DNA from 3 places in the Pedobacter jeongneungensis genome. Region 3 is predicted to be linked to each of the others. Evidence: riboswitches for the same ligand, from Rfam matches in the RefSeq annotation. Region 3 holds a riboswitch; each other region holds the start of a gene.
What was found. A riboswitch is a leader RNA that binds a small molecule or an ion and turns the genes downstream of it on or off. The one in region 3 is predicted to bind S-adenosylmethionine.

Region 1 (7,782 bases), on a different contig from region 3:
GACAATCAATCGTTGACGAATTATTGGACCGTGCACCGCAATGGGCCGATAAAGCAAAAGGTTATGCAGAGGACCTTACCTCAAGAGCAAGCAATGCCGCTGAGGATTTAGCCAGATGAATAGCTTGTAGAAATAAGGAGCCCGAAGAGGCGAAATATTTATTTCTCTGATCAAAAAAAAAACGTCCCGATGCAAAATCGGGACGTTTTTTTGTTTTTAAATGTCAGGTGGTAACACCCGACATCACCTTGAGAATCATCGTCTTTCCCGCGCAGGCGGGAATCTTAAAGCCTGTTGCTTTTAAGACCAATTTTTCTTACAGATTAAAACTAAAAAACATCAAACCAAAGTTTGGTGGTGAGTAAATCCGCTCCCTGGCTGCTTACCGCATTTTTATAATTTTGTCCGTTTAACGATTGCTCGGTACCAGGATATATAAAACGTACCGGGATTTTACCGTTCAGCACTGTATTTACCGAAGCCTTTAGCTGTGGATAATCCAGCCTGCGTTGCTCAGCCCAGGCTTCTAAACCCTGACCGAATAAAGCAATCCATTTTTGCTCACCAATTGATTTTTTATAATTGGTGGCATCATACTGCACTGCGGTGCTATTCAGATACGTTTCGATATTACTATTAAGATTATTCAAACCATATTGTGCATAAGACGCCGTAATGGCCTGTTTGTATAAATCCTGCGCATTTTCTGTAGTAAAACCGCGGGCCGCTGCTTCTGCCCTATCAAAAAGTACTTCGGCGTAACTTAAAATCACTGCGGGTGCTTTAGGATCAAGGAAATAAGCGCCGGGTTTTGAAGAGTTTGCCAAACCAATAGCACTTGCTTCAGAGTTAGTAGAACCATTCGGGATCCCCACATAACCTTGTGGTTCCTTTTCGGTTTTACTGGCATAAACAGGTAATCTTGCGTCACCTAATGCCGTAAGCCTATCTACAATCGTCTTACTGATCCGGTAATCATTTCTCGTTTCAAATGAAGCCGCCACCGGATTTTGCTGAGGTGAAACATCATAATCGAGTTTGGCATTTTCTGAATTAGCAGAAATGTACAGGCCACCTTCTGCCTTTATTTCGTCTATCACCTGTTTAGCTTTGGCAGGATCTTTATCCGCGATACGCAGAGCGATGCGAAGGCGTAAAGAATTGGCAAATTTTTTCCAGTTTTCGGTATTTCCCTTGTAAATAATATCGCCGGCAATACCATTGCCCGATTTTAAATTTAATGCCGTCAGCGCTGATTTCAAATCTTCCAAAACACCATAGTACACATCCTTTTGCTTATCGTAAACTGGCGTAATAAATTGTTTAATTTTTCCTGCCTGCGTATAAGGGATGTCGCCATAAGCATCGGTAAGCAGTAAAAATGTCCACGATCTTAACACGAGTGCAACTCCCCTGTAAACAGAATTACCTTGTGCATCGCCCAGTTCGATAATTTTATTATAACCTGGAATACTCTGTGCGTAACCGGTAGACCATAAGGAAGTAAAACTACTGTTCGAATAAATAAAACGATCTTCTTCTGTGTATTGTACTTTAGCCCAGTGCTGTGCAAAAAGCAGGCTCGAGTTCATATTATTGGTTACGCCCCAATAGGCATCTACAGTAGCTTTAGTGGTGCCTGTAAGCAAATAATCGGGTACGGGAATTTCGGGCGCATTCGGGTTGATATTCACCTCATCCAGTTCTTTGTTACATGATGAAAAGGCAATTGCCAAAATGGCCAGTATATATAGTTTCTTATTTTTCATGATGATGATAATTAAAATTTAACATTCAGGTTGATGCCATAACTGCGTGTACTTGGATTGGAAAGACTTTCTAAACCTTGTCCGTTACCCGTATTAAAAGCTACTTCAGGATCGATATCAACAGTATTGCGGTGGATAATCCAAAGGTTACGGCCAACAAGCGATACAGAAACACCCTGTAAACTTAACGGACGAAGCCATTTTGCAGGTAAGTTATAGCTTAATTTCACTTCGCGAAGCTTAACATAGGAAGCATCAAAAATATTGGCTTCGTCTATATTTCTGAAGGTTTTATAATACTGTTGAGCCGGTAATATTTTCTCATTGCGTTTGCCATCGGCGGTTATGCCATCAAAAATAATCCCGTCATCATAAACCGTTACACCTGCAGGAGCAGTTCCATTTACCCTCACGGTTCCGTTTGCCTTATCATTGCCGGGATAGTAATAAGAAATCCCCCCATATTCAGCCGCCCTTCCAGGAAGTGTAGAAGCTAAAACCCCTGTATAGGTTCCTGTAGCATAAGTTCCGTTATAAATAGAGCCACCAATGCTGGCATCAACCAATACACCTAAACTAATGCCTTTGTAGCTAAAAGTATTGTACACCCCACCAATCCAGTCAGGCGTATATTTTCCCAATACCTGTTTGGTAGGATTTGTAGCCGGTGCTCCGGTGGAATTAACAATAATATTTCCACTGGCATCTCTTAAAAAAGCAGTTCCGAACAATGAACCATAAGGCTGGCCAACCGTTGCAATTACCTGTGCAGAGTTTGAAGCCACAACATAATTCGTTAAGAATTTCTCGGCATCTAACTCAATTACCCTGCTCCTGTTTGCTGCAAAATTGAAATCAACATCCCAGGTAAAGGCTTTTTTAATTGGCGTGATGCCTAATTGTGCTTCTATCCCTTTGTTGTTGATTTTGCCTGCATTAAGCAGTTTAGAGCTAAAACCTGTACTCTGACTTACATCGGCAGCTAAAATCTGGTTGTAACTGTTAGTATTGTAAGCACTTAAATCTAAACGTAACCTTTTATTAAAAAATACAGCCTCAGCCCCAAGTTCTGTAGAGGTAGTGGTTTCAGGCTTAAGATCAGGTTTTAAATCGATAGAACCAGTGGTGAGCTGTGGATTGCCCGCAAATGGCGCACCAAATGCGTAAGTGTTGATCAAGCGGTAAGGATCGGCGTCTTTACCTACTTTAGACCAGCCTCCACGGATTTTTAAGTAATCAAGTACCTCACTTTTAATGTCGAAAGCTTCGGTAGCAACAAAACTTCCGTTAAACGACGGATAAAAATAAGACCTGTTTTGCGCCGGCAAGGTTGATGACCAATCGTTACGAGCGGTAATATTGGCAAAAAGATAATTTCTGAAACCGATTTGCCCCGAAGCATAAACACTATACGACTTCAACCTAGATAAATTGTTTGAAGAGATAAGCGGATCGCGGGAGTTTTTAAGCGTATAAAGTCCGGCGATGGCCAGTTTTGGTGCACTCTGATCGTTCTGTTCGATGTATTGCCTGCGGATATTACCACCACCCAATAATTCTAAGCTAAAATCATCGTTTAATTGTTTGTTAAAATTCAGTGTTGCATCGGTATTATTTTCGCTTACGGTAAAGGCACTTTCAGTATAAGAACCAAAAGGCGTTCCGTTGGTTCCATAAGCAATCCTCACTTTACGCCTGTCGTTATAATAATCTGTTCCCGATCTGAAATTAAAATTAAGTCCGTCAATAATCTTATAATTAAGGGCTAAACTACCGATAATCCGGCTACGGTTTTGCGAAACGGTATTTTCATAAGCTACCCAATACGGATTGCTATAATAGCTGTTGTTCCAGTTAAACGTTTTTCCATTTTCATCTAAATAATTTTTTAACTGGTTGATATCAACCTGACGGCCAAACCAGGTAAACTGCAACATGGTACTGGTTGAGCGTGAGCCGCCTGTACCAGGTAAATTATCTGAGTTAAGTTTACTGTAATTCGCATTAGCAGTTAAAGTTAATTTCGGAGTTATCTTTAATGAGGTATTTAACACAAATGAATTTTTCCCCTGACCAGAGTTCGGCACAATGCCAACCTGTTTCAAATTGTTGTAAGAAATCCGGTAATCGTATTTTTCGCCTGCATCTGCAACCGATACCCCATTGTTTAATGAATAACCGGTTTGGAAGAAATCGCGTACATTATCCGGATGCGCAATAAACGGAACAGCAACGCCTTTCGAATAAAATTGAGGGATTAATCTTCCATCCAGTTTTGGTCCCCAGCTTTCATCTACACCATCATTTAAACCTTTACCGGCACCATCTACATAACTAAACTGCCCTTCTGAGCCTTGTCCGAATGCATTTTGATATACTGGTAGCGTAAGTAAAGTTTCTAAAACCGCGTTTGAATTGATGGCAATGCCAAGTCCTTTTTTCGATTTACCGGTTTTGGTTTTGATCAGGATCACCCCTGCTGCAGCCCTGGAGCCATATAATGCCGCAGCATTTGGTCCTTTTAGCACACTCATCGATTCGATGTCTTCCGGATTGATATCTGAAATTGTATTTGCATAATCTCTGGCACCCGCTGAATTCAATTGTGAGTTATCCACCGGGATCCCATCTACCACAAACAAGGGCTGGTTATTACCTGCTATCGAAGTTTCTCCCCTGATCACCACCCGAGATGAACCCATGCTTCCCTGGCTGTTGGTTACCCTTACACCGGCAATTTTTCCGGCCAGCGCATTTACCAGGTTCGATTCTTTTGCCTCGGCTACACGATCGCCTTTTAATTCCTGAACGGCATAACCCAGCGATTTTTTCTCCCTCGATATGCCTAAAGCCGTAACTACCACCTCATCTAAGGCATTATCGCTCGATTGAAGGATGACCGAAATTGGTCCGTTTTTGCTAATTTGAATCTCCTGGGTTTTAAAACCGATATACGAAAATACCAGGGTACCTTTTTCCGGTGCATTGATTGAAAAAGCACCTTTGCCATCCGTAATGGTAGTTTGTTTGGTTTCTTTTATAAGGATGGATACCCCTGGGAGTGTTTCACCATCTGCCGACTTCACCGTTCCGGTTATGGTGGCATTTTGAGCGAATAATTGCTGCGTAATAAAAAGCAGCAAAACAAACGCTATTGATTTAAAATTTGTGAACATGTGTGTGTGTAATTAATGATTAGATTAAGGATAAAAATTTGGCAAAAACGATTCCTGCACAGTTAAAACCGTGTTTTTATTAAAGAATAAGAAGGAATGGTCAGATCAGAAAGCCTGTTAAAATAAGGTTACCCTAACAGGACATACGCATTCGGGAATACGTACAAAGGTTTGCATTAAGGGATTTTAGCTCGTCTGTTTTTTTCATTTGAATGATTTTCTATAAAACATAATTTACTTATCAAAAGCAGCATCCGGGCAAAAAAAAAGCACCCCTTAAATCAGAAGTGCTCCATATATTTTTATAAGGATAACGCAAACAACTGACTTAACTACCCCAGATTCATCCGGGATGGAATTAGCACCATTTCTACTTAAAGATGGTTGCTAAGGCTTCACAGGGCCATTCCCTCCGCCTTTCTTGATAAGTATTTTAAAATAACTGGGGCAAAGGTATAACTTATTCGATTTATCCTATAGTTTTTATAGATTTTTTTTGAAATATTTTTTCTTTGGCTATATCGTCCGTATATTTGTCGACTAATTTAGTCGATTAACACACATCCCAATGAACATAAAATTCTTATTAACTACCGCACTGGCCATATCAACTTCCATAACTTTTGCTCAGGATCAGGCTGTTTTAGCCAATAACCAACAAGTAAAGGCCAATGAAAAAAAATTAAAAGCATTTGTTGCGCTGGGTACCTGGCGTGGAATTGCCAAAGTAAAGGAAGGTTTGGATATCCCTTTCAATTTCGAAATCAACGAAAAAAGTGGTCAACAGAAATTATATTTTCGAAATGCGGAAGAAAGATTTGAAGGTGGTTTGGTAAAACAGACCGCGGATTCGCTTTTTGTAAAACTTGATCAGTTTGATAACGAACTGGCTTTTGCACTTGTAGATGGTGATCATTTATCAGGTACGTTAAGAAAGCAGGATAAAGCAGGCAAACCTTTAACCATTGTTGCAGAACGTAAAAATTACCGTTTTGAAACGCTTAATAAGCCAGCCACCGCTGATTACTCGGGAAGTTACGATGTTGTTTTTAAATCGCCCAATGGTAAAGACGAAAAAACAGTTGGTTTATTTAAGCAAACCGGTAACAAACTTACCGGAACTTTTTTACGCGTAACCGGAGATTCGCGTTATCTTGAAGGTGTAGTAGAAGGCAATGAATTTCAGCTTTCGAGTTTCATCGGCTCCTCTCCTGCTTATTACAAAGGTACTTTTCAGCCGGATGGCACTTTAACAGGCGAAATTTTAGGTGCCAGGGGAAGTCAGGCTTTTACCGGAACCAAAAATAAAGATGCAGCCCTTCCTGATCCTTACAAACTTACCTACCTCAAATCGGGATATAAAACGCTTGATTTCAGTTTCCCTGATGTAAACGGTAAAAAGATTTCGTTGAAAGACGAAAAATATAAAAATAAGGTCGTGATTTTAACCATTACCGGAAGCTGGTGCCCCAACTGTGTTGATGAAGCCACTTTTATTGCACCATGGTACAAGGCAAACAAAAAACGCGGTGTAGAAATTATTGCTTTACATTACGAACGTTCAACCGAACCTGAATATGCAAAAAAAGTAATGACGCGTTTCCGTGAGCGTTTTGGTATCGAATACGATCAGGTACTTGCAGGCACTGCCGATAAACAAGTGGTATCTCAATCATTACCGGCGCTTGATTCGTTTTTATCTTTCCCAACCACCATCATCATTGATAAACAAGGTAATGTGGCACAAATCCACACCGGTTTTAATGGCCCGGCAACCGGAAAGTTTTATGATGAATTTGTAAAGGAATTTAATGGAGAGATTGATTCACTGTTGAAGAAGTAGTGAATTTTCGTAGAATTTCGGTCGGTGAAATGCCGACCGATAGATAAAAATCTTTGCTCCAATTCCTCTTTTTACCCCGGATATGACGCAGATTAAGGCCCTTAAACCTTGAAACAAATATGTCCGTTTCCGGACTAAAACCGTTCATTTACGAACAGCTTTTCAGATTATTTTTAACAGAACCCATTATAGCACACCTGGAGGGCTATATAATTACCTTGGCACAGTCTTGGCCTTTAGCGATGGTAAATTAAAAATAATGAAGAAGATACTTTTATTTGCACTTATACTGAGCTGCATATTATCTCAAAATATTGATGCCTGCACCGTGATCTCCTATGCGCTAAAAGGTGAGGTATATGCAGCAGCAAATGAGGATGATTACATGGGCTTTGCACGGGTATGGTTTAATCCAAAAACAACCGGCCGATATGGATCGGTATGTTTTGGCCTCCCCGACCTGCAGGCACAGGCAGCAATGAATGAGCATGGATTGTTCTACGATTTTACCGCACAAAACATCGATCCTGCGCAATTCCGTCCAAAAAATGTTTATCAGGGAGATCTTTTCTTCGAGATATTGGGAAAATGTAAAACGGTGCCGGAAGCAATGATTTTTCTGGAGAAGTATGATTATGCAATAAGTGCCCAGGTATTAATTGCGGATGCCCTCGGAAATTCGGTCATCATCAATGCCGGTACAAAATTAACTAAATCAGGCGCTTACCAGATCAATACTAATTTTGACATCAGCAAACTTAAAACCAAAAACTACGTGTGCAGAAGATACGATATTTCGGACGAAGCATTGAAAAAAGCCCACACCTTAAATGTTCCTTTTTTCAGGGATATTTTAAGCCAAACCCGCCAGGAAGGAAAATTATCGACCATCTATTCCAATATCTACGATCTTAAACGTAAAATAATTACTGTGTACAATTTCCACGATTTCGAACATCCATGGGTAATCGATTTAAAGAAAGAGCTGAACAAA
Region 2 (7,782 bases), on a different contig from region 3:
AAAGTGTGCCATCTTCGTTAATGGTACCTTTATATATTTTCGGGCTCGGGCCGCTGAAGCCTGAAAGCACAAACTGGTTTCCCTGTACGGTACCTTCGAGCTCGCGGCTATCGCCTGTTACCTGCATAATTACGCCGGTAAGTTTATTGCCTTCCTGTTTCAGTATGGCTACTTTATTTGGGACAGCTTCTTTAGAAAATCCTTTAAATTCCCATTTACCGGTTAAATTTGCGGTAGGTGCTACATCTTTACCAGGTTCAACAAAGCGGTACGATTTGCCCTGCTCTGCAGTGAAAGGCAAAGCATTGCCCTGTAAACCCGGCACTAAGCTTTTATATTCGCCAGAAATCCTGCCATCGCTTTCTATTTTGGCTACCAAAGCAGCATCGTAGGTATTCATTTTGATGAACAAAGAATCCTGACCTAAATATTTGATGTGGAAATCATCTCTGCGTGTTCCGTTTAATAAAGTGAAGGTAGCATGCTCGGCATCTTTTCCTTTGAGTTCGAAATTAAACGGTACTTCGGTTTCAGCAACCTTGAATACGCCTCGCCATATTCCTTCTTTTATAAATTTTTTGGCCACTTTTGGCTCTTCGTCTACCTTATTTACAGCAAAAGCTGCAGTAGAAATGAGGGATGCCAAAGCCAGCACCTGCATTTTAGCATAGTAATTTTTCATCTTTTATAATTTTAGGTGTAGGTTAAAATATGGGCTGTATCTCAATTTTTTGACGTATTCTTGGACGAGTTACTTTGGCAGAATAAAAAAGTCCGTCAATGCGAGGCACGAAGCAATCTTAAAGCGCACACTTTTAGCGATCGTTGTAAGATTGCTTCCTCGGCTGAAAAAGCCTCCTCGCAATGACGACGTTTTGCGTCCATTCAATAACCAGGAAACTTCTCTGTCAATCATACTATTAACAAATCTTTATATACAGCCCAATATTTAATATAGTTGGTTTGGTTTTATTTACTTTTTAATGTTTCGGTAGAGGCGAACTTTTCGGGTACTGGTTCAGCAATCAGCTCGTCTAACACTTTATTGAATTTGGCTTCGTAATCGTTAAAGTATTTTCCGGTTACGGTTCCGGTATAACCGGTGTAGATTTCCCTTACATTTCCTTTTCTATCGATAATAATCGTAGTTGGGAAAGCAATGAATTTATTTAGCGCAGGCAATTTTTCGGTCACTACTTTTTTATCGGCAATGCCTCCAAAGAGGATATCGTAAGTGATACCATATTTTTCTTTCAGCTTGCCTAAGGTATATTTGGCATATTCCAGGTCATCTTTCTGCTCAAAACCAATAGCAATAGCTTCTACACCGCGTTTTTGGTTCTTTTTAAACCATGGTGAAAGGAATACCGTTTGATCGGTACAATTCGGGCACCAGGTACCAATGGTTTCGATAATCACTACCTTACCTTTGTATTTATCATCACTTAAAGAAACATTTTTCCCGCTCAGATCAGGGAAGGTAAAATCAAGTTTGCTGTAACCTTCTTTAAGGAAAGTAAGTTTATAAGGATCAGGAAGTTCGGCTTTTTCGTTACGCTGACCATCAAATTTCAGGTTTTTGTAAATTCCAAAACCCTGTTCGCCGGTAATGCTGTTATCATCGTTGATTTTTCCCTTCACAATAAAAGGACTCGGCCCGGTAAAACCCGACAATTCAAACTCATCGCCCTGTACGGTACCTTCGAGCTCGCGGGTATCGCCTACAACGGTCATAATTACACCGGTAAGTTTGTTGCCGTTCTGTTTTAACAAAGCAATTGAGGCCGGTACAGCTTCTTTGGTATAGGTTTTAATTTCCCACTTACCAGTAATGTTGTGTTTTGGAGCTACATCTTTACCCGGTTCTACAAAGCGGTAACTTTTGCCATGTTCGGCAACAAATGGCAAAGAATTGCCCCTGAAACCGGGTACCAGACTGCGGTATTCGCCAGATAAGGTACCATCAGTTTCGATCTTCGCTACCAGCGCCGCATCATAAGTGTTCATTTTTACGTAAATCGAATCGTCGCCGAGTCGTTCTACGTGAAAATCATCGCGTCTGGAGCCATTAATGAGTGTTAAAATGGCTGTTTTTGGTGTTTTTCCTTTTAACTGGAAGTTAAAAGGCACTTTTGATTCGCTTACACTAAACTCTCCCCTCCAGATCCCTTCTTTAGGGAACGGTTTTGCCACCCTGGCTGATGCAATGCCTCCCAGTAGCAATACTGAGGTGGTTAGGCATGCAATTTTTGAGGTAATTCTCGTTTTCATAATCATCATTATTAGTTAAACACTATCGTTTTAGAGTTTTTGATAACAAGGCACAATGATTCGCACGGAAAACCATACAGCAAAGCTACAGGCTGTTTAACAGCTGTTATTGCATCATGATCTTTAACGGGAAACGATGTGTTTACTTGTTACCGGTTAATTTATAATCTATTGCTAGATCAGTTTGAGCACTTTTTCCTATGGAAAGTTGCTAGAAGTTCAACGAGTACTGACTCTCCCTTCTTCTGTATAAATCAACTAATTAATGGTGGTGAATTAATTAGAGTAATAACCTAAACTAGTGGTGGTGATTAGTTTTGGCTGTTCCTGATACCCCGGCAACTTATTGACTGAAATACATGACCACCATAATATTCTATCAAAATGCCCCGGGGTACCAGGATTTTTAAATGAGAATATCTGAATGAAAACCTTTATCAGGTGATCCGTATCTTAGCTTATATTAGCGGCAACAGCAGTTATACTGACCTGAAAAATGGATCAGAGAATATGGCTGAGGTTGTCTGCGGAGTTTCATATCGAACGTAGATTTGCTGGTGAACTGTTTTAATTTTTTGTAAAAGTATAAACTTTGAACAATTTACACAAGTATTCCTATAGATTTTATAGACTTTATTTATAATCAATTGATTTACAGTAGAATAATTTATTTTTTTAGCAAAGAGCGCTGGGGAGAGAGCATGGAGGGAGAGCATATCGCTTCGTCATCTCGACTGGAACGCAGTGAAACGGAGAGATCTACCTCGAGATAGATTTTGCTTCGCAGAGCCTTCGGGTTCTCCCCTACGCTCGAAATGACGATAATTTGAAGGAAGTAAACACAAAGAATGTATCGCCTGGATATTCCATCATCCATTTTCCATCATCCATTAAAAAGATCCTTCGTTGCACTCAGGATGACAGCCGAAAAAACAAATTAAAAAAAAGCTACTATTTCTATAGAATTTATAGAATTAATTTTTACCTTTGTTCTGTCTTATACGAAAAGCAGATAATAAGCTAATCGAAAAAGAACACATAGTCATGTGGCCGAGTGGCGAGGTAAAGGTCTGCAAAACCTAGTACGGCGGTTCGATTCCGTCCATGACGTCTGAAATTATATAAATACTTATCAAGAAAGACGGAGGGAATGGCCCTTTGATGTCTTAGCAACCTGTTTTTAACAAGGTGCTAATTCCATCTGCAGGTAGCAGAAAAGATGAGTTTGAAAATAGCCAATGTGGTTATTTTCGACGAATGACTAACGGCTATCCCCTCTTTCTGAAATTGGTAACCTAAATTTTAAGAAATGTCAGTTCATTTTGATTACCCATCAATCAGGGATTTTTTTGAAATCCATGGAAATACATCCTGCGAAAAGTTAAACGACTATGAACATTGCAGGGCCGAATCAGACCGGCTTTATAATGAACAGTTAAAAGAAAGCGAAGAAGAAACTCCAAAGGAAAATCAAGAAAAAACAGACACCTGAGCACAAATAAACGGCTCATTCATATAAAAATCCTGAAATGCATTTAATACCACCGCCATTTTCAATATCGACCAAAAACTTATTTTTAACCGTTTTAAGCCTTTTTCTTTTCACAACCCAATCCAGGGCACAAACAAAAGACCCCTCTCCCATTAATTTTCCTACGCCTAAAAATGTAGATCACATGCTGTTCTATCTTCAGCGCGATCCGAACACAAATACGCTTATTTATGCTTTAAATCTGAAAGAAAACGGCAATGTTGATGCCGATTCGCCCATCCAGGTATACTGGATCCGTTATGGAGAGAAAGGGCAAAAGAAAGATCTTGGTTATATCCAGCGAAAATTTGCCTATGGTATTGATACAAAAGCATTAGGAGGCGATAAATACGAATTTCGCTTTGTATCGCATAAAAAGCTACCCTTTTATCTGCAACGCTCCGCTGATAAAAGTTATCATGCTTGGGTAACGATTAATAACCATACAATAAAAGTTAACCGCTTGTTTATAAGGATACAGGGCGGAAGTTTCTGGCTCCCGAATGTAAAATATGCCGAGATAGAGGGAACTGATGAAGCAACTGGTAAGCCTATTGTGGAAAGGGTAAGTGTAAAGTAGTCTTTCGACTCCATACATGTTTATTAACCCCAAAGAATACTGAGGGAAAATGCAAAGGGCGTAACCTGCTGTCATTCTGAACGCAGTGAAGAATCTTTTATGAATAGTAAAGTTACTGATAAAAGACCCTTCGTTGCACTACCATTGACAAAATCCAATAGAAAAATCGTCATCCCGACTGAAACGCAGTGGAATGGAGAGATCTATCTTAATAGATTTCTCGACTCCTCTGCACCACCATTGATAGAATCCAATAGAAAAATCGTCATCCCGACTGAAACGCAGTGGAATGGAGAGATCTATTTTGAGGTAGATTTCTCGACTCCTCTGCACTACCATTGACAGAATCCAATAGAAAAGTCGTCATCTCGACTGAAACGCAGTGGAATGGAGAGATCTATTTTGAGGTAGATTTCTACGTTGCACTCCGCTTGAAATGACGACCTGCCTGGTTAACAATTTCTATTACTTTGATTCCTTTTTGTTATCAATAGCAGCACTAAAAGTTTTATTAAACTCTCCTTTTATCCAGGTCGTTTTTCCACTTTGTTGTATAGGTGGCGCAATGATGTAATTCCCGGTTTCGCTATCCAGGATAACCACCATATTATTGGCATTTACTTCTGTACGATATTTCCCGATAAAAGGGCTTTGTTCGTTTTTAAAACTGATGGCGGTAAACATTAAGCCAGCGCCTAAAAACCCCAATAAAAGGGATTTGGTGTCCAATGTAATTCTCATATTCTAAAGATTTATTTGTGTGTAAAATCAAGATAAGACTTTTGAACGCCACATTTTCATTCTATCAGAAATATTGCAATCTGCCCAAGTTAAATTTTGAACATGAGATAAGTTAAAGCTATCGCCACAAGCAAAATAATCAACAATTTGATTAAAAATCTTTTGAGGGGATTTTGGCTGTTGATGGTACTGTTGGAAATAAGATTTTGAATATCGGTATCCCTGCTTTGCTGTGCAATATTGCCGCTAACCTTGTATTGCATCAGCTTTTCCACATAATCTTTACTTTCTGCCAGGCCTAAACCTGTGGCATCTTTATAATGTTTAATAGCCGCCAGCTTATTACCCTGACTTAAAATAGCCAACACCTGTTCATCCAGATGAACAGGATTTGATAAAGGTTTCTGAAAACCAGCCTGTAAACCGTCTATATAATCTTTGGCTTCTTTTAAACCGCAGCGGGTATGATCGATAATTAATTTTACTGCCAATATTTTCTGGTTATTGGCGATAAGTAATTGTGCTTCTTGCTGTAATTCGGGACTAACATTAATCATAATTTAAGTTAGCAAATTATGAACCAATTATTCGGTCAGAAAACCAGGTTACCCTCGTGGATTAATGATTTAACAGGCGATACCCTCGAAACAGCTTCGGCTGAGCAGCTCGCATCAACCAGCACCACATTGGCCTGATCGCCAGCTGCAGGCCATTGCCTCTTTCCTTTATCATCCAAAGGAAGAATGTTACCTGTGGCCAGTTTTAATATCCTCGAAAGTTCAAATTCGGTACGGTAACCGTAAATCTGGGCAGCAACGTTCGCTTTTTGCAAAATGCTGCCCGTGCCAAAAGTATTCCAATGGTCAACAATGCAATCGTTACCTGCAAGTACTTCTACACCATATTTGTAAAGCGTGGGAATGGGCATCGGACTGCCCGAAAGTGGAATGGTTGATGCAATACCTACTTTTGCAGCACCTAATTTTTCGGCTATTTCTTCGGTTTTGGTTTTATCGAGGAATCTCAAGGAAAAAGCATGACTTACATAAGTTTTCCCTTTCAAAACCGGGTTCTCGTTTACTTTATTAATCAGGTATTCGATGGTTTTAATTCCGGATTCGCCTGATTCGTGAAGGTGGATATCAATGCCTTTTCCATTATCAAGGGCTAGCTGAATCACAAAATCCATGTGTTTTTCGATATCCCCATCAATAGAAGTCGGATCGAGTCCGCCGATAAAATCGATGTCCATTTTGGCTGCTTCTTTTAATAAATCAGCAGATTTGGTGTAATAAATCCCATGTTGAGGGAAAGCCACCAGCTCAGCGCCGAAAGATTCATTTTTATTTTCTAAGGCAGTTTGTAAATGTTTTAAAGAATCGAGTTGAGAAGTAGGATCGATATTTACGTGCGACCGTGCATAACTGGTTCCGTACGACTGAAGCAAGCCGATTAGTTTTTCTGTACGCGGAATGGAAGTTTTTAATAATTCAGGAATTACCTGTTGCTCAAAAGCAATCATATCCTTTACCGATTTGTTCTTTTTTAAATGAGCCTGCCACGGTAAACCATAATAGGTTTTATCGAGGTGGATATGCATGTCCCTGAAAGCCGGAAGCATCAATAACCCTTTAGCATCAATCGCTTTTACTTTGGGTTGATTAGGCAGTACATTTTTGATCTTCCCTTTTTCGATTTCTACCGTAAAGAGTTCGGTTTTGGTATGGATTACTTCATCGCCATCATAGTCAAATCCGGTTTCGAGCCTTACATTTTTTAAGGTAAGCGTTTTATCTGCAAAATTTTCCATTATCATTTCATTTGCCTTTGTTACCGCTGTTGAAGGAATACAGGTGCTTGCAAGCAAAATAGAAGAGCTTCTGATAAAATCTTTTCGGGAGATCGGTTGTGGATTCATCGTAACAGGGTTTTCTTTCACAAATGTAAAACACTGTCAGTTTTTTTAGTAGTAAGATTTATTTCAAAAATTGTATCATTTATAACTATTGATTCAAATTTTTCAATAATGGAGTATAATTTACAGCTTTATTCATCACTGTTCACGAAAAGCATGTGGTGTAATCTGCGTATGTTTTTTAAAGAATCTGGAAAAATAGGCTACATCATAAAAGCCGAGATCGAAAGCGATTACTTTAATTGGTTTTTCGGTAGTTAATAAGATCCGTTTAGCCTCAAGGATCAATCTCTCGTGAATAAGTGCTGTAGCGGATACATTGAAATATCTTTTACAGAGGATATTCAGGTAATTTGCCGAAATATTCAATTCATCGGCATAAAAAGCTACAAGCTTTTCTGCTTTATAATGGGCATCAATCAGCGATCGGTATTTAAAAAGCAAGGGTTTAGTTTGGTAAACGGTGTGGTTATTAAAAATAGTTTCCGCTTTCCGACTGATCATCAGGGCAATAAGCCTGGTTCTGGACTGTACAATTTCCCATAATATATCAGGCTTTGCAAGTTCATTTTTAATCTGTTTAAACTCATATAAGATATCCTGATAGGCTGCGGCACTTAACTTGATAACCGGATAATTCTGGTACAGAATTAACGAAAACCGTAAAGAATTAGCCAGGGTTTCGAAGATACCTCTGCTAATCATCAACTGATGCGCGTGGGTATTTTTCTGTAATTCCCATTT
Region 3 (7,782 bases):
CGATTTTATTTTCAGCATCCAATAACTGGAATAAAGTTCCTTTTTCGGTATGTTCCGGACAAGCCGGATAACCTGGTGCCGGACGGATTCCTGCATATTCTTCTTTAATCAGCTCCTGGTTACTCAGGTTTTCATCCTGTGCATAACCCCAATACTCTTTACGTACCCGCTCGTGCATGCGTTCTGCAAAGGCCTCTGCCAAACGATCGGCCAGTGCTTTGGCCATGATGCTGTTGTAATCGTCATAATTGGATTCAAACTCATTTACCAGCTCATCAATCCCAATACCTGCCGTTACGGCAAAACCACCGAAATAATCCTGAATGCCGCTTTCTTTTGGTGCAATAAAATCAGATAAGGCGTAATAAGGCTGGCCATCTACTTTTTCGGCCTGTTGGCGGAGAGTATGAATTTTGACTAGTTTGGCGTTTGGAGTTTGGAGTTTGGAGTCTCCCAACTCAGCACCCTCAACTCTCAACTCGATATCGTCTCCTACTGCATTTGCCGGCCAGAAACCAATTACGGCTCTCGCGGTCAATAATTTCTCATCGAGGATGCGCTTTAACAAAGTCTGTGCATCATCAAAAAGTTTTTTGGCCTCATCGCCCACATTTTTATCATCAAAAATTTTCGGATAACTCCCCCTGAGTTCCCAGGTATGGAAAAATGGTGTCCAGTCGATATAAGGTACCAGTTCTTCTAAAGGATAATTATCAAAAACCCTTGTACCGGTAAATTCCGGAACAGGCAGATTAGGCTGAAAATCGATTTTAAATTTATTTTCGCGTGCTTCTTCAATCGTTTTAAAACGTTTATCCGAGCGCTTGTTCAAATGTGCTTCGCGTGCTTTATCGTATTCTGCCCTGATGCCTGCAATATATTCGTCTCTGGTATCAGGATTCATTAAAGTGCTGCAAACGGTTACACTTCTTGACGCATCCAGCACATGGATGGCTGGTCCGGAGTAATTTGGAGCTACTTTTACTGCAGCATGGATCCTCGAAGTTGTGGCGCCACCTATGATTAATGGAATGGTAAAACCTTCGCGCTCCATTTCTTTTGCAAAGTGAACCATTTCATCCAGCGACGGGGTAATTAAACCACTTAAACCAATAATATCGGCATTAATTTCTTTGGCTTTTTTAATGATTTCCTGTGCCGGAACCATTACGCCCATATCTACAATTTCAAAGTTATTACAGGCGAGTACCACACCCACAATATTTTTTCCAATATCATGCACATCGCCTTTAACAGTGGCCATTAATACTTTACCTGCCGACGAATTCTGATCCTGATCGGGATTATCTAATTTCTCTTGCTCTATAAATGGCAATAAATAGGCTACAGCTTTTTTCATTACCCTCGCTGATTTTACCACCTGGGGCAGGAACATTTTTCCGGCACCAAATAAATCACCTACGATGTTCATTCCATCCATCAATGGTCCTTCGATTACCTGAATCGGGCGGGCGTATTTTTGCCGGGCTTCTTCCACGTCATCATCCAGGTACTCCACAATTCCTTTCACCAAAGAATGCGATAACCTTTCTTCAACAGAGCCTTTTCTCCACTCTTCATCTTTAACAACCTCTTTACCTTTCGATTTTACGGTATCGGCATATTCTACCAAACGCTCCGTTGCATCTTCTCTTCGGTTTAACAATACATCTTCTACCCTTTCTAACAGTTCAGGCGGAATTTCCTGATAAACCTCCAACATCCCCGCATTTACAATTCCCATATCTAAACCAGCCTGAATGGCATGATAAAGAAATGCCGAGTGCATGGCCTCCCGAACGGTATTATTACCCCTGAAAGAGAACGAAATATTCGAAACCCCACCGCTTACTTTGGCATAAGGCAGGTTTTCTTTAATCCAGCGGGTGGCATTGATGAAATCGACAGCATAATTGTTATGCTCTTCGAGTCCTGTTGCTACAGTTAAGATATTCGGGTCGAAAATAATATCTTCAGGCGGAAAGCCGATTTCGTGTACCAGGATATCGTAACTTCTTTTACAGATTTCCTTTCTGCGCTCGTAATTATCGGCCTGACCTTGTTCATCAAAAGCCATTACCACAACCGCAGCACCGTATTGCATAATTTTACGGGCACTCTCACGGAATTTATCTTCCCCTTCTTTTAAAGAAATGGAGTTTACAATTCCTTTTCCTTGCAAACATTTCAGGCCATTTTCAATAACCGACCATTTGGATGAATCGACCATGATGGGCAATTTGGCGATATCAGGTTCTGAAGCAATGAGGTTTAAGAATTTGGTCATTGCCGCTTCCGAATCCAACATCCCTTCATCCATGTTTACATCGATTACCTGTGCACCACCTTCTACCTGTTGCAAAGCAACGGCCAATGCAGCTTCGTAATCGCCACCCAAAATCAGTTTAGAGAATTTTGGAGAACCTGTAATATTGGTTCTTTCGCCGATATTTACAAAAATACTATCTGGAGTGATGGTTACCGGCTCTAATCCACTTAAACGCATGTAAGGCTCCAGTACAGGTATTTTCCTGGGTTCAGCTTTTCTTGCATTTTTGGCAATACAGCCAATATGCTCAGGTGTAGTACCACAACAGCCACCCACAATGTTTACAAAACCAGAGGCAATAAAATCATCCACCAGATGAGCCGTTTCGTGTGGTTGTTCATCATACGCACCAAACTCGTTCGGTAAACCTGCATTTGGATAGGCCGAAACATAACATCCGGCTTTTGCCGCTAACTCTTCAATGTGCGGACGCATTTCCTTTGCACCCAAAGCGCAGTTAAAACCGATACTTAATGGTTTTGCGTGCATTACAGAGTTTAAGAAAGCTTCGGCAGTTTGACCAGAAAGCGTTCTGCCAGAGGCATCGGTAATGGTACCCGAAATCATGATTTCGAGTTTACGGCCAATTACCTCTTCATATTTTTTAATGGCCACAATGGCCACTTTTGCATTTAAAGTATCGAAAATGGTTTCGATTAGTAACACATCCGAACCACCATCTACCAGGCCACGTACCTGTTCGTAATAGGCTTCTTCGAGTTCATCAAAATAAACCGCCCTGAAACCGGGATCGTTTACATTTGGCGACATAGAAAGGGTACGGTTGGTTGGACCAATGGCACCGGCAACAAAACATTTACGATCAGGATTTGCCGCCATAAACTCATTTGCAGCTTCTTTTGCCACCCGTGCACCTTCAAAACTCATTTCGTAAGAAAGGTCTTCCATCTGGTAATCGGCCATGGAAATGCGCTGGGTACTGAAGGTATTGGTTTCGATAATATCGGCACCAGCCGCCATATACTCCAGGTGTATCGTTTTTATAATATCCGGACGCGTGATGTTAAGCAAATCGTTATTGCCTTTTACATCACAGGGATGGTCCTTAAATCGCTCTCCCCTAAAATCTTCTTCGGTTAAGGTATATCGCTGAATCATGGTACCCATTGCACCATCAATCACCAAAATACGTTTCTCTAATTCTTCTCTTATGCTCATTCTAGTTGTTAGATATGAGATGTGAGACATGTGATATGAGAATTATTAAGCACAAATTATGACTCAAATCTCATATCTATCATCTCAAATCTCAAAAAAAGGCTTATCTAAAAAGTTGGTACGTGAATCGTAATCCTAAACTTATCTGGTCCCGAATTTATCCGGGATAGAATTTAGCACCTTGTATGGTTACAGGTTGCTAAGACTTCGTTGGGTCTAATCCCTCCGTCTTTCTTAATAAGCGTACAAAAATGCAACAAAGCTACATCAATTCCAAAATTTATCGCTTTGCTACCAAATAAAATTACAAAGGCCATGCAATTCTGCACAGCCTTTAGAATATTGTTCTGTTTTTGAAATTAGCAGATTACCTTTTTATGATATTTTCTATTATACCAAACTACCATATAGCTCATCCAAATTCCACTGCCAGAACTTACTACAAAGACGTTATCAGTTATAAAAATAGTGATCACCACCTGAATGCAAGCACCAATTAATAGAAAACCCGCAATTGCCAAAAACTTATTCATTATTATCTTCTGTTACCGAAAATACGTAGTAAGAAAAGAAAGATATTTAAGAAATCAAGGTATAAAGATAAAGCGGCAACAATAGCCATTTTTTTAGATTCTACCTGAAGAACCTGCTCGCCACTGGCCTCAATCCCTTCTCCAATTCTTTTGATTTTCTGCACATCGTAAGCAGTTAATGCTGTAAATATTGCAATACCAATAAAAGCCATAAACAGGCTAAATTGTTCGCTCTGGATAAACATATTAATTACACTCGCAATTACTAAACCAATTACACCTACCATTAAAATAGGCCCAAACTTGCTTAGATCGATGTTAGTAGTGTAACCCATAACTGCCATGATGCCAAATATACCTGCCGCACCAGCAAAACAGCTTACTATTGAACCTGATGTGTAGGTTAATAGGATAAAACTTAAACTTACTCCGGTTAGTACAGAATAAAGCACAAATACGCCAATTAACGCGGGCAATGATAGTCTGCTTAAACCAAAACCCATCAATAAAACAAGGCCAAGCGGCGCAAACATAGCGATATAGCCAAAGATCGACATACTTACTTTTCCGGTTGCAGGATTAATATTTAACAGATACTGCATTAACTGCTCATTTGTACCAAAAAGATAAGCAGCTACGGTAGATAAACTTAATGCAACGAACATCCATAAGAATACGTTTGCAAAGAATTTTTTAGAAACAGATTTTCCCTGTACAAAAACACTGTTGTCCTGATATTGATAATTTTGTTGTTCCATTTTTAAATTTATTTTAGCAATTATTTATTGAACGAAGAAAATCCTTCGAAACTTAAATCCTCATCAATTTTTTCCCAATGTATTCCAAAGGGTGATATATGATAATCTTCCCGCTCCTTATCACTGGCATTTAATAGTTTTGGAAACCAGCTTAATGGATGGCTTTTACTTTCACCTGTTGAGGTCATAATGAATATATGATTATTTTCAAACCACACTTTTATTTTATTTTCCATGATATTCGTGCCACTTTGCAATAATAATTTCTCTATTCTCCTCTATCAAAGATTGTGCAAGATTAATATCTTTGTTTTTTAGCCCTTTATTACTCACAAGTTTAACTTCTTCTACTTCAAATTTAGCCTCACCGTCTGCATTTCTGACATGTATATGAATAGGCAAATGTTCATTTGAATAAAAGAAGAAACGAAGTCCAAAAATTATAAATAATGTAGGCATTGTCAATCCGAAAGATAAATATTTAGTTCAATCTTTTTGTCAGCAGTTCTTCAACTTTTTTAAAGAATTGCAGGGGTTTTAAGGTGCGCCATGGCAAATGATCAAAAGCGCCACCAAAGTTAATGTAATAATCGATGTTATTGCCCCTAAATTCGGTAATTACATGTTCCTGAAAGTTTACCCCAACAATCCAGCCATCTTCTACTTCCTGAAACCATTCTTCATAATAACTGTCGTCAGAAGAATGAAAATTCAATACATTTTCGCCAATCAGGATAAATTTATTGATGCCTTCATCCATCATCAGCTCTAAAATATCGCGCTTCAGCAGCATAATGTCGTTGTTAATGGCATCGTTCCACTCCCCTATAAATTCTATAATGGCATAACTCCGGTCGTAATCGGCATATAACACCTTCATGTAAAGCGTATTCGAACCAAACTCGTCCCACTGAGGGTGCAATAAAAAGTTATAAATCTGCTTATCAAAATAAAGCTCCGAATATTCGGTATTGTAAAACGGCGAACGCTCGTCTTCTGCCGAAATATAATCATCTCTCCACTGGTAATAAGGCTCTATCTCGTGCATATACTTTAATTATTGAATGATTGAACAGACAAATTATTGAATGATTGAATTTTGAATGAGAGATAAATAAATTATCGAATGAATGAATTTTGAATGAGTGAATGTTAAAAGCTACTCCCAAATTCCATCATTCAAAATTTTCTCATTTCGTCATTCCATCCTTCCCTCATTTCGTCATTCTATCATTTTTAGTGTCCTGCTTCTACTGCTTTACGTACGCTTCCGTAACGGGTTAACAATTCGGCGGCTTCATCGTAGCCAATATTCAGTTCGTCGGCAACCATTTGTGTACCGCGATCGACTAATTTATGGTTAGTTAACTGCATATCGACCATTTTATTGCCAACTACGCGCCCCAGCTGAACCATAACGGTGGTACTCAGCATGTTTAAAACCATTTTTTGTGCCGTGCCCGATTTCATACGGGTAGATCCGGTAACAAACTCAGGTCCAACCACCACTTCAACCGGGAAATCCGATTCTGCAGCTATTGGTCCGCCGGTATTACAAACAATACAACCGGTTAAAATGCCATGTTTGCGTGCCGTGTTCAATCCACCGATCACATAAGGTGTGGTACCCGAAGCAGCCAAACCTACCAGACAATCTTTTTCGTTGATGTTAAATTCCTGAAGATCTTTCCAGGCCTGTTCGGCGTCATCTTCTGCAAATTCTACTGCTTTTCTAATGGCCGTATCACCACCAGCAATGATGCCAACAACCCAATCAAAAGGAACACCATAGGTTGGAGGGCACTCTGAGGCATCAACCACACCTAAACGACCACTGGTACCTGCTCCAATATAAAAAAGACGGCCACCTTTTTTCATCCGTCCGGCAACTGCCGTTGTTAATTTTTCGATCTGAGGCAAAGATTTCTCAACGGCATAGGCAACCGTTTTATCTTCGTTATTAATGCCATGCAGAACTTCCAATACCGACATCTGATCGATGTGGCTGTAATTGGATTCTTGCTCGGTAACTCTGTCCATAAATTTAATTTTGATAAAATTCGGTAAATTCTTTCTAAAATCTACCCTAAAAAATCAAAAATATATCTCACAAATTTCAACGAACTCCTTCCTGGCGTTAATTAATGTTAAAAATTATAAACAAAAGACACGAAAATGCAGTTAAAAAATATATCAACCCGCTAATTTTCATAAATTTGCCTAACGCTGATGAAAAAAAATACCCGTAATAACATACTGATTGCCACGAGCTATTCTGTAATTTTAATAGCGGGTATGTTTTTGGGCATAAAATTTATTAAAGACCAGGGTTTTGGCGTAAAAAAAAGCCCGCAGCTTGCTGTTAACAGCGACGAAAAATTAAATGAAATCCTGCACATCATCAATGGCAATTATGTTGATGACATCAATACCGATTCGCTTCAAAATTTACCGATAGACAGTGTTTTACATCAACTCGATCCACATAGTGTGTACCTGCCGCCAACCGATGCACAGGATATGACCGATAACCTTGAAGGCAATTTTGAAGGTGTGGGTATAGAATACTACATGCTTAATGATACCATGATGGTTACGGGCGTGGTTAAAGACGGTCCGGCTTACCAGGCAGGTATAAAATTGGGCGATAAAATCCTCAGTATCGATACCGCTATAGTAAGCGGAAGAAATTTACCAAAAGATCAGCTTACTGGCCGTTTTAAAGGTAAGGCCGGCACAGGAGTAAGTGTGGTACTTTTACACCCCAATGCACAGCAGAGCAACCGCATTATGGTTACCCGTGGCAAAGTAAACATCAGCAGTATAGATGCTGCTTACATGATCAACAATGAAACAGGTTATGTGCGCATCAGTAAATTTGGCGCCAATACCGATAACGATTTTTCTGTTGCGGCAAACAACCTGAAAGCAAAAGGCATGAAAAAGCTGATCCTCGATCTGCGTGATAACGGTGGAGGATATT

Region 1: another riboswitch for S-adenosylmethionine. It lies ahead of ABD769_RS09215 (SusC/RagA family TonB-linked outer membrane protein); the one in region 3 lies ahead of metH (methionine synthase).
Region 2: another riboswitch for S-adenosylmethionine. It lies ahead of ABD769_RS04165 (peroxiredoxin family protein); the one in region 3 lies ahead of metH (methionine synthase).

What each region holds. Positions count from the first base shown of each region.
Region 1 is NZ_BAABBY010000004.1:231,479-239,260, forward strand. Features, by position in the region: gene ABD769_RS09205 (YtxH domain-containing protein) at 1-119, shown strand, start outside; gene ABD769_RS09210 (SusD/RagB family nutrient-binding outer membrane lipoprotein) at 330-1,769, opposite strand; gene ABD769_RS09215 (SusC/RagA family TonB-linked outer membrane protein) at 1,781-4,945, opposite strand; SAM riboswitch class I at 5,271-5,376, opposite strand; gene ABD769_RS09220 (TlpA disulfide reductase family protein) at 5,514-6,788, shown strand; gene ABD769_RS09225 (C45 family peptidase) at 7,048-7,782, shown strand, end outside.
Region 2 is NZ_BAABBY010000002.1:80,478-88,259, reverse strand. Features, by position in the region: gene ABD769_RS04170 (peroxiredoxin family protein) at 1-682, opposite strand, end outside; gene ABD769_RS04165 (peroxiredoxin family protein) at 970-2,271, opposite strand; SAM riboswitch class I at 2,430-2,527, opposite strand; tRNA gene ABD769_RS04160 (tRNA-Cys) at 3,312-3,382, shown strand; SAM riboswitch class I at 3,398-3,497, shown strand; gene ABD769_RS04155 (hypothetical protein) at 3,581-3,763, shown strand; gene ABD769_RS04150 (DUF4833 domain-containing protein) at 3,801-4,382, shown strand; gene ABD769_RS04145 (hypothetical protein) at 4,848-5,123, opposite strand; gene ABD769_RS04140 (hypothetical protein) at 5,213-5,680, opposite strand; gene ABD769_RS04135 (amidohydrolase) at 5,716-7,041, opposite strand; gene ABD769_RS04130 (helix-turn-helix domain-containing protein) at 7,177-7,782, opposite strand, start outside.
Region 3 is NZ_BAABBY010000007.1:97,769-105,550, forward strand. Features, by position in the region: gene metH (methionine synthase) at 1-3,508, opposite strand, end outside; SAM riboswitch class I at 3,647-3,752, opposite strand; gene ABD769_RS14660 (Bax inhibitor-1/YccA family protein) at 4,044-4,799, opposite strand; gene ABD769_RS14665 (DUF2442 domain-containing protein) at 4,820-5,035, opposite strand; gene ABD769_RS14670 (DUF4160 domain-containing protein) at 5,025-5,258, opposite strand; gene ABD769_RS14675 (hypothetical protein) at 5,281-5,847, opposite strand; gene murQ (N-acetylmuramic acid 6-phosphate etherase) at 6,036-6,839, opposite strand; gene ABD769_RS14685 (S41 family peptidase) at 7,029-7,782, shown strand, end outside.